2 regions of the Dactylosporangium sp. NPDC051485 genome follow, and region 2 is predicted to be linked to the other one. Evidence: riboswitches for the same ligand, from Rfam matches in the RefSeq annotation. Region 2 holds a riboswitch; the other holds the start of a gene.
What was found. Region 2 has a riboswitch for cobalamin ahead of AB0M46_RS38570 (VWA domain-containing protein). Riboswitches for the same ligand answer to the same signal wherever they lie in the genome.
Positions count from the first base shown of each region.

Region 1: linked by a shared signal. The riboswitch ahead of AB0M46_RS28210 (ribonucleoside-diphosphate reductase subunit alpha) and the one ahead of AB0M46_RS38570 (VWA domain-containing protein) in region 2 are both predicted to bind cobalamin.

Region 1 covers NZ_JBFAZW010000054.1:65,734-72,918, reverse strand. Annotated here, with positions in the region: partial or broken gene AB0M46_RS28220 (FtsX-like permease family protein) at 1-1,624, shown strand, start outside; gene AB0M46_RS28215 (acyltransferase) at 1,810-3,159, opposite strand; cobalamin riboswitch at 3,488-3,698, shown strand; gene AB0M46_RS28210 (ribonucleoside-diphosphate reductase subunit alpha) at 3,826-6,207, shown strand; gene AB0M46_RS28205 (ribonucleotide-diphosphate reductase subunit beta) at 6,225-7,185, shown strand, end outside.
Region 2 covers NZ_JBFAZW010000094.1:16,901-24,085, forward strand. Annotated here, with positions in the region: gene AB0M46_RS38560 (hypothetical protein) at 1-476, opposite strand, end outside; gene AB0M46_RS38565 (hypothetical protein) at 543-1,421, opposite strand; cobalamin riboswitch at 1,522-1,650, shown strand; gene AB0M46_RS38570 (VWA domain-containing protein) at 1,726-3,822, shown strand; gene cobO (cob(I)yrinic acid a,c-diamide adenosyltransferase) at 3,824-4,426, shown strand; gene AB0M46_RS38580 (cobyrinate a,c-diamide synthase) at 4,420-5,748, shown strand; gene cbiE (precorrin-6y C5,15-methyltransferase (decarboxylating) subunit CbiE) at 5,739-7,185, shown strand, end outside.

The sequences.
Region 1 (7,185 bases), on a different contig from region 2:
CATGCTGGCGCTGGCGCTGACGGGTGCGAGGCTGCTCGCCCCGGCCGCGCGGGCGGTCGGCCGCTCCGCCCTGCGCCGCGGCCGTCTCGGGCTGGCCCTCGCCGCGCTGCAGGCCGGCCGCCGCCCCGCCGCGCAGCGCATGCTCCTGCTGCTCATCGCCGCCGTCGCGGTGCTGGGCTACGCGGTCAGCGCCACCGACGTGGCCGCCCAGGACCGCGACCTGGCCGCCCGGATCGGCACCGGCGGCACCCGGGTCCTCACCGTCGGCCCGGTCACCCGCCAGCAGCTGCTGCGCGCCGTGCGGGCCGCCGACCCGCAGGGCCGATGGGCGATGGCGGTCGCGCGGCTGCCCCCGGGCGCCCCCGACGAGCCGGCCAAGCTCGCCGTCGACGCCGCCCGGCTGCCGGCCGTGGTGGCGTGGCTGCCGCAGTACGGCGCCGTCGACCCCGCCCGCATCCCCGCCCTGCTGCACCCGCCGGCGCGCCAGCCGGTCGTCACCGACGACAAGGTGGCCCGCTTCGACGTGGAGGTCGCCAGCGCCGCCGACGAGCCGGTGCGCCTCAAGGCGGTGCTGGAGTCGATGACCGGGCGCGGGTCCGCCGTGCTGGACCTCGGGACCGTGAGCAAGGGGCGGTACACCCTCAAGAAGGCCGACGACGTGTGCATCGGCGGCTGCCGCCTGGCCGCCCTCAAGCTGAGCTCCGACCGCATCGGCGGGGCGTCGGTCGACGTGTCCGTGACCCTGCTGGGCCTGTCCGCGCCGGGCGCCGACCTGGCCGACCCGGCCCACTGGCGGGCGACCGGCGGAACCCTGTCGGCCACCGGGGCGGGCCTGCGCTTCGCGGTGCGCGGTGCGCTGACCGACGGCGCCTGGTTCCAGCCGGCCGACGCGCCCTATCCGCTGCCGGTGCTGGCCACGGTACCGCTGGAAGGCCGCCGCCTCGCCGGGCTGGACGGCCTGCCGACCGAGGTCCGCCCGGCCGGCCGCGCCGACGCCCTGCCCCGGGTCGGCACCGCGGGCGCGCTGGTCGACCTGGAGTACGCCGACCGCGTCTCCGTCGACGGCGGCGGCGCCATCGCGCCCGAGGTGTGGCTGAACGCGGCCGCCCCGCCCGACGCGGTGACGCTGCTCGGCACGCAGGGCCTCATCGTGACCGACGACCGCGACGCCGCCTCGGTCCGGGCCCGCCTGGACCGCGACGGGCCGGCCCTGGCCCTGTGGTTCCACCTCGTCACCGGCGCGCTCGCGATCCTGCTGGCCGCCGGCGGCATCACGCTCATCGCCGCCGTGGACCGCGGCGCCCGGGCCGCCGACCAGGCCGCCCTGCGGGTGCAGGGGCTGAGCCGGCGCGCCGCCCGCCGGGCCACGCTGTGGACCTATCCCGCGCTGGTGCTCGCCGGGGGCCTGCTCGGCCTGGGCGTGGCGCTCGCCGTGTGGCGGCTGACCGGCTGGACGCTGCCGGTGTTCGGCTCCCACGCCCAGCTGCCGGCGCTGCCGCTGCCGCACTGGCCGGGCCTGGTCACCCTGCCGCTGGCCTGGCTGGGCTGCGTGACCCTGCTGGCCTTCGTGGCCGCCCGGGCCGGCCGCCCGCCGGTCACCGCCGCGGGACGAGCGGGCGCGTGAACGTGCGCCCGCCGTCCTGCCCCTGGCGGTAGCAACCCGGGCCAAGGACATCAGCCCGATCCGGGAGATGGCCGGCGTCGACCGGCTGCTCGTCGGCCGCAAGTACCACGACAACGTTCCCGGCGCGACGATCGGCTGCTGACGCGATGACGACGCGGCAGTGACCGGCGCCGCGCGGGAACCGCTCAGATGATCCGGCCCGCGGCCACGGCCAGCGCCGGCAGCTCGTCGTCGTCAGCCCGGAAGCGGTGCAGCCGGGCGCGTCCCGCCTCGCCGCGAAGCTTGCCGGCGAAGCGCACCGGCACCACGATCGTGAGCAGGTACCCGGCGCCGTCGAAGCCCTCCACCAGCCAGGCGACCCATGGCAGGGAGACGGCGGTGGTCGGGCTCACCATCACCGGCCGCTGCCCGCCGAGGGTGACGTCGACGACGCCGAAGCGGGTCCAGTTGGAGAGGCTGAACGTGCGGCGCGGCGGGTCGAACGCGTACGGCACGAGGTCGGGCAGCCGGTCGCGGCCGAGCTGCTCGACGAGGCGCTCGTCGGCCCGGAAGCTCGGCGGCGTGACGGCAAGGTCGTCCATGGTGGCGCGGATCTGGGCGGCGAACTGCGCGGTCGTCGTCTCCGGGGCGCACGGGACGTACACCTCGCTGAGGATGTTGCCGACCACCGCGGGCGGCAGGTCCAGCCGGGGCCGGATGTTCACCGGCATCGAGATGTGCCGCACCCCGTCGTAGTCGTCGAGGTCCCGCAGGGCGGTGTGGATGTGCGCGGCGAGCACGTCGTTGGTCGACAGCCGGCGCCCGGCCTCGGCGGCGAGCTCGTCGCGCATCCGGGCCACCTCTTGCGCGCCAAAGTAGATCTGCACGGTCCGGTTCGCCCGGGCAGCCGCCGCCAGCTCGGCGGCCAGCGCCTCGGCCTCGGCGGGCTCCGGCAGCCGGACGCTCGGCATCCCGCCGTCGCTCGGCGGCAGGATCTCGTTGAGGTACCCGTCGCGGTCCTCCACGACGACGACCTCCGGCATCTCCCCGCCGTCGATCGCCGCCGACCACGCCTGCATGAGCAGCACGTAGGTCTGCATGTCGCCGACCGAGTGGTGGAACGAGGTGCACACGGCGGTGCCGCCGTCGGAGAACTCGGTGACCCGCACGGTCAGCAGCGGCAGCCCGCCGTCGCGCGCCTTCGTCGCCTCGCAGTGGTTGGCCAGCCCCGAGTTGGGCATCGCGACGCGGCTGACGGCCTCGGCGAGCGTGTCGTCGATGGTGTAGAACTCCATCGGTACGCCCTCGTCGCTGCAGACGATCTCCAGCAGGTCGCCGGTGGTGCGCATCCGCCCGCCGAAGACGGGAACCGCGGCCAGCGCCCGCGCCAGCCCCTTCGCCAGGTCGTCGGCCGGCAGCGGCCGGGCGAAGAACAGCACGATCGAGGCCGGGACGTTCGACAGCAGCGTGTCCCGCAGGCCGCACCGGATCACCGTGCCGGGCGCCTGGCCCGACGTGACGGTCCGGCTCTCGCGCAGTTGCGGCCAGCCACCCATGGATACCCCTCACGACGCTGCGGCTTGAAGCATTGATCTTCGTAAACCAAGCGCGGCCGCGGCATCGGCCGAGCGGACAGACCGGCGGCGCTATGCAGCCGGTGGTGCGGGAGATCACGCCGGGCGGTGCGGGAGATCACGCCGGGTGGTGCCACCTCCCGGCGGACGGGACATTTGGCCTGCGTTCGACCTGATGGGTTTGCCGGGCCGCGGTGGTTGGCCCCGCGACCTGACACAGCGTGAGGCGTGACAGCGACGCACGGTGATGCGATGTACGCGACACGCCGACACACCATCTGGTGTTTCGCTTTCTCGATTCCTCCCATATATGGTGTTGCCCGCAGCTGGTTCGCGCGTCCTGCCAGGACGGGCGTCGCAAGAGGGAACCCGGTGGAAGTCCGGGACTGCCCCGCAGCGGTGAGTGGGAACGAAAGCCGTCAACGAAGCACTGGACCGCACAGGTCTGGGAAGCGACGGCCGGTAGGCGACCTCGGTCATGCCCGCGAGTCCGAAGACCTGCCAGCGCACCGCGGGCCGTCCGGGCCCGTGGTGGTCGGAGGCCGCGCGGGACGGCTGACGCCAACGCCAGTCGACGGCGCCTGCCGTCGCCCGGTGGCGTCCCTGCTCGCGCGCCCAACGTTGGTCGACGGGCGACGAGGGGGACACATGACAGTCACGCAGGACAAGGCCGTGCCCGGCCAGGGGGCGCCGGAGCAGCGACGGCACGCGATGCGGGTCCGCAAGCGCAACGGCGACCTGGAGCCGGTCGACGTCAACAAGATCGTCAAGGCGGTCGAGCGGTGGGTCGGCGACCTGGACGAGGTCGACCCGCTGCGGGTGGCGACGAAGACGATCAGCGGGCTGTACGACGGGGCGACGACCGCCGAGCTGGACAAGCTGTCCATCCAGACCGCCGCGGAGCTGATCGGTGAGGAGCCGCAGTACTCCCGTCTCGCCGCGCGGCTGCTCGCGGCGTACGTCGACAAGGAGGTCCGCGGGCAGGGCGTCGCGAGCTTCAGCCAGTCGATCCGCTACGGCCACCAACTCGGGCTGATCGGCGACGAGACGGCCGCCTTTGTCGCCGCGAACGCGCGGAAGCTCGACGACGCCGTGAACCTCGACGGGGATCTGCGGTTCGAGTACTTCGGGCTGCGCACCGTCGCCGACCGTTACCTGTTGCGCCACCCCGAAGCCCGCCTGGTCGTGGAGACGCCGCAGTACTGGCTGCTGCGCGTGGCCTGCGGGCTGTCGCAGACGCCGGCCGAGGCCATCGGCTTCTACCGGCTCATGTCCTGCCTGGCGTACCTGCCGAGCTCGCCGACGCTGTTCAACTCCGGCACCCGGCACACCCAGATGTCCTCCTGCTTCCTCGTGGACTCCCCGCGCGACGAGCTCGACTCCATCTACGAGCGTTACCACCAGGTCGCGAAGCTGTCGAAGTTCTCCGGCGGCATCGGCATCTCGTGGACGCGCGTGCGCGGGCGGGGCGCGCTGATCCGCGGTACCAACGGAAAATCCAACGGCATCGTGCCCTTCCTCAAGACGCTGGACGCCGGCGTCGCCGCGGTGAACCAGGGCGGCCGGCGCAAGGGCGCGGCCTGCGTCTACCTGGAGCCGTGGCACCCGGACATCGAGGAGTTCCTGGAGCTGCGCGACAACACCGGCGAGGACTCCCGGCGCACCCACAACCTCAACCTGGCCAACTGGATCCCGGACGAGTTCATGCGCCGCGTCGAGGCCGACGCCGACTGGTCGCTCATCGACCCGTCCGACGCCCCGGACCTGCCCGACCTGTTCGGCGCCGAGTTCGACGAGGCGTACCGGGCCGCGGAGAAGCGGGCCGTGCGGACCGTCAAGGCCCGGGAGCTGTACGGCAAGATGATGCGCACCCTGGCCCAGACCGGCAACGGCTGGATGACCTTCAAGGACCGGTCCAACGCGCTGTCGAACCAGACCGGGGCGCCGGGCAACGCCATTCACCTGTCGAACCTGTGCACCGAGATCCTCGAGGTGAACAGCGACGAGGAGACCGCGGTGTGCAACCTCGGCTCGATCAACCTCGGCGCGCACGTCACCGCCGGCGGCGTCGACTGGGAGCGGCTGCGCGAGACGGTGCGCACCGCCGTCGTCTTCCTCGACCGGGTCATCGACATCAACTACTACCCCTCGGCGCAGGCGGCCGCGTCGAACCCGCGCTGGCGTCCGGTCGGTCTCGGGCTCATGGGCCTGCAGGACGCGTTCTTCACGCTCCGGCTGCCGTTCGACTCGGCCGGGGCGCGCGAGCTGTCCACTCGCGTGCAGGAGGAGATCCTGCTCACCGCCCTGGAGACCTCCGCCGGGCTCGCCGAGCGGTTCGGCCCGCATCCGGCGTTCGCCGAGACCCGCGCCGCCGGCGGCGTGCTGCACCCCGACCTGTGGGGCGTCGAACCGGCCGCGGCGCAGCGGTGGACGGCGCTGCGGGCCCGCGTCGCCGAGCACGGGCTGCGCAACTCGCTGCTCGTCGCGATCGCCCCGACGGCGACGATCGCCTCGATCGCCGGTTGCTACGAGTGCATCGAGCCGCAGGTGTCCAACCTGTTCAAGCGCGAGACGATGTCGGGGGAGTTCCTGCAGATCAACACCTATCTCGTGCGGGAGCTCAAGGCCCGCGGGCTGTGGACCGCGGCGATCCGCGAGCAGGTCAAGCGGGCCGAGGGCTCCGTGCAGGGCATCGCCGAGCTGCCGGCGGACGTCCGGGAGCTGTACCGCACGGCGTGGGAGCTGCCGCAGCGGGCGCTCATCGACCTCGCCGCCGCCCGCGCGCCCTACATCGACCAGTCGCAGTCGCTCAACCTGTTCATGAGCGCCCCGACGATCGGCAAGCTGTCCTCGATGTACCTGCACGCCTGGAAGTCCGGGCTGAAGACCACGTACTACCTGCGCTCCCGCCCGGCCACCCGGATCCAGCAGGCCACCGTGTCCGTCACCCCGGCCGTCTCGCTGATCGCCCCGACCGAGGCCGTCGCCTGCTCGCTGGAGAACCCCGAGTCGTGCGAGGCGTGCCAGTGAGCCTCCTCGATCCCGGCATGGACCTGACCCTGCGGCCCATGCGTTACCCCCGGTTCTTCGACCGGTTCAAGGACGCCATCAAGAACACCTGGACCGTCGAGGAGGTCGACCTGCACGCCGACCTCGCCGACCTGCCGAAGCTGTCGCCGGCCGAGCGGCACCTGGTGTCCCGGCTGGTCGCGTTCTTCGCCACCGGCGACACGATCGTCGCCAACAACCTGGTGCTGAACCTGTACCAGCACGTGAACTCCCCGGAGGGCCGGCTCTACCTGTCGCGGCAGCTGTTCGAGGAGGCGGTGCACGTCCAGTTCTACCTCAACCTCCTCGACACCTACGTGCCCGACGAGCGGGAGCGGTTCGAGGCGTTCGCTGCGGTCGAGAACATCCCGTCGATCCGCCGCAAGGCCGAGTTCTGCTTCACGTGGATCAACTCGATCCACGAGCTGCGCGAGCTCAGGACCCGCGACGAGCGCCGCGCGTTCCTGCTCAACCTCATCTGCTTCGCCGCCTGCATCGAGGGCCTGTTCTTCTACGGCGCCTTCGCCTACGTGTACTACCTGCGCTCCCGCGGCCTGCTGCACGGCCTCGCCTCGGGCACCAACTGGGTGTTCCGCGACGAGTCGATGCACATGGCCTTCGCCTTCGACGTCGTGGACACCGTGCGGGCCGAGGAGCCGGACCTGTTCGACGCCGAGATGGAGCGCCAGGTCAGGCAGATGCTGGCCGAGGCCGTCGACTGTGAGGTCCAGTTCGCCGCGGACCTGCTCGAGCAGGGCGTCTCCGGCATGTCGCTGACGGACATGCGCGAGTACCTGCAGCACGTCGCCGACCGGCGGCTGGCCGTGCTGGGCATCGCGCCGATGTACGGCAGCCGCAATCCGTTCGCGTTCATGGAGCTGCAGGACGTCCAGGAGCTGTCGAACTTCTTCGAACGGCGGGTCTCGGCCTACCAGGTCGGCGTCACCGGCACGGTCACCT
Region 2 (7,185 bases):
TTCTGCACGACGGTGTCGCCGGTGAGCGAGATGGTGGCGATCGTGGCCGGGGTGCTGCCGGAGCGCTGGACGCCGGTGCAGGTCGTCGCGCCGGCGTTCCTGGTGGTGTACGAGTAGTTGAGCGTCAGCGGCACCACGCCGAGCAGGGTGTTCTGCGGCAGGGTGAGGTTGAACGCGGCGTAGTCCATGCGGCCCGCGGCGAGCGTGTCGCCCTTGGACAGCGACGAGTAGGCACTGGTGTTCGACGGGTACTTCACCGTCACGCCGTTCGCGCTCGCGGTGATCTTGACGTCGCAGACGTCGGCGATCGACGCCCACATGGTGCTGACCCAGCCGGTCTGGCCGGGGAGCATCGAGGCCAGGACCGGTGAGACGAGGCCGAAGTCCGGCACGGCCGCCGAGGCCGGGGCCGCGGCGGGGACGATGGCGGCCGCGCCGGCGGCAACGGCGAGGGCGATGGAGGCAGAACGGCGCATCGGAGGGGTCCTTCCCGGATCTCTTGTGTCGCCAGGGCAGATCGGCGCCCCGCGCGACGGGTTGAGTCAGCCGGTGAGCGTTATCCAGGTGTCGTACTGGTGCACCGCGATGCCCGCGAACGCCGGGTACCGCTGCGCCGCCGAGTCCACCGCCGCGAGCGTCTGGTGCAGCTGGGTGGCGGTGGAGCCGTGGAAGCTGCAGTACGCGCAGTCGCCCAGCGGCTGCGTCTCCGCGCCCAGGCGGACCGGCTTGGCCACCTTCCCGGCCCGGCGCAGCAGGTCGTCGGCCACCCCGACCATGGAGTTGGCCCCGGTGGCGGTGTTGCGGTAGCTCATCACCGTGACGCCGTCGGTGCGGGCCAGCACCGCGTCGGCGAGGTTGCCCCCGCCGTCCGGCACCGCGACCGTGGGTAGCCAGAACGGCACGTCCAGCTCCAGCGGCAGGTCCGTGGCCGAGGAGACCTGGTCCAGCAGCGTGAGGAACTGCGGTACCAGTGCGGCCTGGTCGGTCTTCCAGGACGGCAGCAGGTAGGGCTCCACGTCCATGTGCAGGCCGTGGAACAGGCCCGTGGCCGCCGCGCCCTGGGCCCAGGCCAGCGCGGCCGGGTGCTCGGTGGTCCAGGCCGGCTCGCCGCCGAGCGCGTCGAGCGCGATCCCGGCCGCGTCGCACAACTGCCGCAGCTCGCGCAGCCGGGCCAGGTCGGCCGCGCCGGCCCGGGGGTCGTAGTAGGCGAACAGCGCCCGCACCCCGTTGGCCGTGGCCCAGTCCACCACCGGCCGCGGGTCGTCGCGCTCCCACAGCCACATCGCCCGGGTGCCCGGCGGCGCGACCGCGGTCTCCGGGGCGAGCGGCGGCAGGCGCAGGGGAGTGGCGGCGATCAGCGCGATCGCCACGAGCAGGAGACGGGCCACCGTCTGGGCGGCCAGGTCCGGCCAGCGCCGCATGCCCTCCCCATCGGCAGCGGCGGGCGGATCGTGAGGGTCACATCTCGTTGCGTTGACGGTACCGGGGCCGGTGGGACACGATGACCGGAAGCGGTACGCGGAGGAACCCGGTGCGATTCCGGGACGGTCCCGCCACTGTGACCGGGGAGTCGTCCCCCAGCGCACGGGCCACGGCCGGATCACGGCCGCAAGGCCGGGGGCCGGCGGCGATCCGGGAGCCAGGAGACTCCGGCCGCTGTCGCTGCAGGCAACCCTGCGGCCCAGCCACCTCGCGGGCGCGGACCCGCCGAAGGGAAGTGTGCCCGTGACCCCGCCGTATCCGTTCTCGGCCGTCGTCGGCCTGGCCGACCTGCGCCTGGCGCTGCTGCTCACCGCCGTGTCGCCGGCCATCGGCGGAGTGCTCGTGCGTGGCGAGAAGGGCACCGCCAAGTCCACCGTCGTGCGGGCGCTGGCCGCGCTGCTGCCCGAGGTCGAGGTGGTCACCGGCTGCCGCTTCGCCTGCGACCCGGCCGCCCCCGACGCCGAGTGCCCCGACGGCCCCCACCTGCCGGGGGCCGGCTCCGCGCGGCGCCGCTCCGCCCTCGTCGAGCTGCCGGTCGGCGCCACCGAGGACCGGGTCGTGGGCACCCTGGACCTGCAGCGGGCGCTCGGCGACGGGGTGAAGGCCTACGAGCCGGGCCTGCTGGCCGCCGCCCACCGGGGCGTGCTCTACGTCGACGAGGTCAACCTGCTGCCCGATCACCTCGTCGACCTGCTCCTCGACGCCGCCGCCATGGGCCGCGCGCACGTGGAGCGCGACGGCGTGTCGGTCAAGCACGCCGCCCGGTTCCTGCTCGTCGGCACCATGAACCCGGAGGAGGGCGAGCCCCGCCCGCAGCTGGTCGACCGCTTCGGGCTGGTCGTCGGGGTGGCCGCCCCGCAGGAGGCGCCGCCGCGGGCCGAGGTGGTCCGCCGCCGCCTGGCCTACGAGGCCGACCCCGCCGCGTTCGCTACCCGCTACGTCGAGGCCGACGCCGAGCTCGCCGCCCGCATCGCCGTCGCCCGGGCCCGCCTCGGCGCGGTGTCCCTGCCCGATCGGGAGCTGGACCGGATCGCGCGGATCTGCCTGGCGTACCGCGTGGACGGCCTCCGGGCCGACATCGTCGTCGCGCGGACCGCGGTGGCCCTGGCCGCGTGGCACGGCCGGACCGTGGTCACGAAGGACGACGTGCGCGACGCGGCGCGGCTCGCCCTGCCGCACCGCCGCCGCCGGGATCCGCTGGACCCGCCGGGTGCCGACAAAGACCGTTTGGAAGAGGTGCTGAACGCAGAGGCCAACCCGGACGAGCCCGACGAGGACCCCGGCCCGGACAACGGCGGCGGCCCGGACGGCCCCGGCGACGGCGGCCCAGGCGACGGCGACGGCGACGGCGGCCCGAGCGACGGCGACGGCGGGCCGGGCGACGGCGCGGAGAGCGGCCCGGACGCCGACGACGGCTCCCAGCCCGGCCCCTCCTCACGTTTGCCCAGCCCACCGCCAGGTGCCAACGTTCCGGATAAATCCGATTTGCAGGGCAAATCGGATTTATCCGACTTATACCCTTCGTCGGGCGAAGTGGATGCACGGGACGGAGATGGCGAAAGCGGGCAACGGGTCGAAGCGCCCGGCGCGCTGGCGTTCGCGGGGTTGCCATACAAGCCGAAGCTCCTCAGCATCGCCGGGCGGGCCAACCGCCAGGCCGGGGCGCACGCCGGCCGCCGCTCGCCCGCCGTCTCCCGCCACGGGCGGGTCGTGCGCAGCCGCGCCCCGCTCGGCGGCAAGCTCACCAGCCTCCACGTCCCGGACACGGTCCGGGCGGCGGCGCTGCGCGGCGCCCGGCGGGCCGAGGCCAGGGACGTGCGCGAGGCGGTCAAGGTCGGCCGGGAGGCCAACCTCGTGCTGTTCGTCGTCGACGCGTCCGGCTCCATGGCGGCCCGCCAGCGGATGAGCGTGGTGAAGACCGCCATCCTGTCGTTGCTGCGCGACGCGTACCAGCGGCGGGACAAGGTCGGGATGATCAGCTTCCGGCAGCACGACGCGGCGCTCGTCCTGGAGCCCACCGCCAGCCACGAGGTCGGCGTCCTGCGCCTCGCCGAGCTGCGCACCGGGGGCCGCACCCCGCTGGCCGCGGGGCTGCGCCAGGCCGCCCGGACCCTGCACGGCGAGCGGCGCCGCGACGCCCGCCGCCGGCCGCTGCTCGTCGTGGTCACCGACGGGCGCTCGACCAGCGGGCCCGACCCGCTGGGCGTGGTACCGCTGCTGGCCGGGGTGCCCGCCGTCGTCGTCGACTGCGAGTCCGGCCCGATCCGCCTCGGCCTCGCGCGCCGCCTCGCCGCCGCGCTCGACGCCGACTGCATTCCGCTGTCGAGCCTGGGAGCCTGAGTTGCCGCAGGGAAGAGTCGAGAACGTACCCGACGACGGGCTCACCACCCGCCAGCGCCGCCGCCAGCACGTGCTCGCGGTGCACACCGGGCAGGGCAAGGGCAAGTCCACGGCGGCGTTCGGCATGGCGCTGCGCGCGTGGAGCGCCGGCTGGCCCATCGCGGTGTTCCAGTTCGTGAAGAGCCCGAAGTGGAAGGTCGGCGAGGAGACGGCGCTGCGCGCGCTCGGCGAGACCGGCAAGGGCGGCAGCGTCGTGTGGCACAAGATGGGCGAGGGCTGGTCCTGGATCCAGCGGCCCGGCACCGAGCGCGACCACGCCGCCGAGGCCGCCGAGGGCTGGGCCCAGATCAAGCGCGACCTCGCCGCCGAGGCGTACCGCTTCTACGTCCTCGACGAGTTCACGTACCCGATCAAGTGGGGCTGGGTCGACATCGCCGACGTCGTGGAGACGCTGCGCGAGCGCCCCGGCAACCAGCACGTCGTCGTCACCGGCCGCGACGCCCACCCCGACCTGGTCGACCTCGCCGACCTCGTCACCGACATGACGAAGGTCAAGCACCCGATGGACGCCGGGCGAAAAGGCCAGCAGGGCATCGAGTGGTAGCAAGGATCGTCATCGCGGCGCCCGCCTCCGGCCACGGCAAGACCACCGTGGCCACCGGGCTGCTCGCCGCGTTCGCCGCCCGGGGCGAGAAGGTCGCGCCGTTCAAGGTCGGCCCCGACTACATCGACCCCGGCTACCACGCGCTCGCCGCCGGCCGCCCGGGCCGCAACCTCGACCCGGTGCTCGTCGGCGAGGACCTCGTCGCGCCGCTGTTCGCCCACGGCGCGGCCGGGGCCGACCTGGCCGTCATCGAGGGCGTCATGGGCCTCTACGACGGCCGCACCGGCGCCGGCGAGCACGGCTCCACCGCCCACGTGGCCCGGCTCCTCGACGCGCCCGTGCTGCTCGTCGTCGACGCCACCGCACAGGCCCGCTCGGTCGCCGCGCTCGTGCACGGGTTCCGCTCCTTCGGCCCGGGCGTGCGCATCGCCGGCGTCGTGCTCAACCGGGTCGGCTCGGACCGTCACGAGCTGATCCTGCGCGACGCCTGCGCCGAGGTCGGCACCCCCGTCCTCGGCGTGCTGCGCCGCCACGACGCCGTCGCCGCCCCCTCCCGCCACCTCGGCCTCGTGCCCGTGGTGGAGCGCTCGGCCGAGGCCGCCGCGTCGGTCGCGGCCCTCGCCGACCTGGTCGCGTCCAGCGTGGACCTCGACGCCGTCTCCGCCGTCGCCCGCAGCGCCCCGCCGCTGTCCGCCGTGCCCTGGTCGCCGTCGCTCGCCCCGCCCACGCCCGGCGAGCCCGTCGTCGCCGTCGCCGGCGGGGCCGCGTTCTCGTTCGGCTACGCCGAGACCGTCGAGCTGCTCGCCGCGGCCGGCGCCCGGGTGTGCACGGTCGACCCGCTGCGCGACGAGGCCCTCCCGCCCGGCACCCGCGCGCTCGTCGTCGGCGGTGGCTTCCCCGAGGTGTACGCCGAGCAGCTCTCCGCCAACACGCGCCTGCGCGCCGAGGTGACCGCGCTGGCCGCGGCGGGAGGCCCGATCGCCGCCGAGTGCGCCGGCCTGCTCTGGCTGTGCCGCGCCCTGGACGGCCGCCCGATGTGCGGCGTGCTGGACGCCGAGGCGGCGATGACCCCGAGCCTGACGCTGGGCTACCGCGACGCGGTCGCCGTCGCCGACAACGTGCTCGCCCCCGCCGGCACGAGGGTCACCGGCCACGAGTTCCACCGCACCCGCGTCACCCCGCCCACCGGCGCCACCCCGGCCTGGGCCTGGCGGGAGGGCCGGGACGGGTTCGCGGCCGGCAACGTCCACGCCTCCTACCTGCACCTGCACTGGGCCGGCGCACCCCGGCTCGCCTACCGCCTGGTGGCCTCGTGCGCCTGACGGTCGGATTCGGCGCCCGGCCCGGCACGTCCCCGGCCGAGGTGCTCGCCCTGCTGGCGGAGTCGCTGCCCGCACCGGACGCGGTCGACACAGTGTCCACTGTGGACTCACGCCGGGAGCTGGCCGAGGCGGTGGCGGCCGCGCACGGCTGGGCGGTGGTGACCTTCCCGGCCGGGGCGCTCGCCGCCGTGCCCGTCCCGTCGCCGTCGGCCCGCGTCTCGGCCGCGCTGGGCACGCCGAGCGTCGCCGAGGCCGCGGCCCTGCTCGCCGCCGGCCGCCCGGCAGTGCTGCTGGCCGGCAAGCGCTCGTCGCCGAAGGCCACCGTCGCCGTCGCGGCCGCCGCGCCCCCGGTCGCCGTCGTGGGCATCGGCGCCGACGGCAGCATCGACCCGACCCGGTTGCACGCCGCCGACGTCGTCTTCGGGGGCCCGCGCCAGCTCGACCTGCTGCCCGAGACCGTGCGGGCCGAGCGCATCGCCTGGCCCTCGCCACTGGTGCCCGCGCTGCCCCGCCTGCTCGCCGAGCACCACGACGCGCGGGTCTGCGTGCTGGCCAGCGGCGACCCCATGCACTACGGCATCGGCACCACCCTGGTGCGGCTGCTCGGCGCCGCCCACGTCACCGTCGACCCGCGCCCGTCCTCGGTATCGCTCGCCTGCGCCCGGCTCGGGTGGGCGGTCGAGGACACCGAGGTCGTCCGCGACGCCGGGCTGCTGCGCCGGCACCTGCACGACGGGCGGCGCGTCCTCGTGCTGTCCGCGGGCGCGGCCACGCCAGCGAAGGTGTGGCACATCCTCGAGGAGTCCGGCTTCGCCGGCAGCGCCGTGACGATCCTCGAGGACCTCGGCTCCGCCGGTGAGCGCATCCACCACGACCCGGCCGCCGCCGGACCCCTGAACATCGTGGCGGTCGAGTGCCGCGGCCCGGGCGGGTTGCCGGTCGTGCCGGGACTGGCCGACTCGGCGTACGACTCCGACGGCCAGCTCACCAAGCGCGAGATCCGCGCCGTCACGCTCGCCGCGCTCGGCCCGCGCCCGGGCGAGCTGCTGTGGGACGTCGGCGCCGGCTCGGGCAGCATCGGCATCGAGTGGCTGCGCGCGCACCGCTCCTGCCGGGCCGTCGCGGTCGAGCACGATCCGGCCCGGGCCGAGCGGGTTTCGGCGAATGCGGCGCGGCTCGGCGTACCGTCGCTGTCCATTGTGGTCGGTGCGGCGCCCGAGGCGCTGGACGGCCTCGAGACACCCGACGCCGTCTTCATCGGCGGCGGGTTCACCGCCCCCGGCGTCTTCGAGCGGTGCTGGGCCGCGCTGCGCCCGGGCGGCCGGCTCGTCGTCAACGCCGTCACCGTCGAGTCGGAGCGGCTCGTCGCCGAGCTGCACGGACGGCACGGCGGCGAGCTGACCCGGATCGCGGTGCACCGGGCCGCGCCGATCGGTG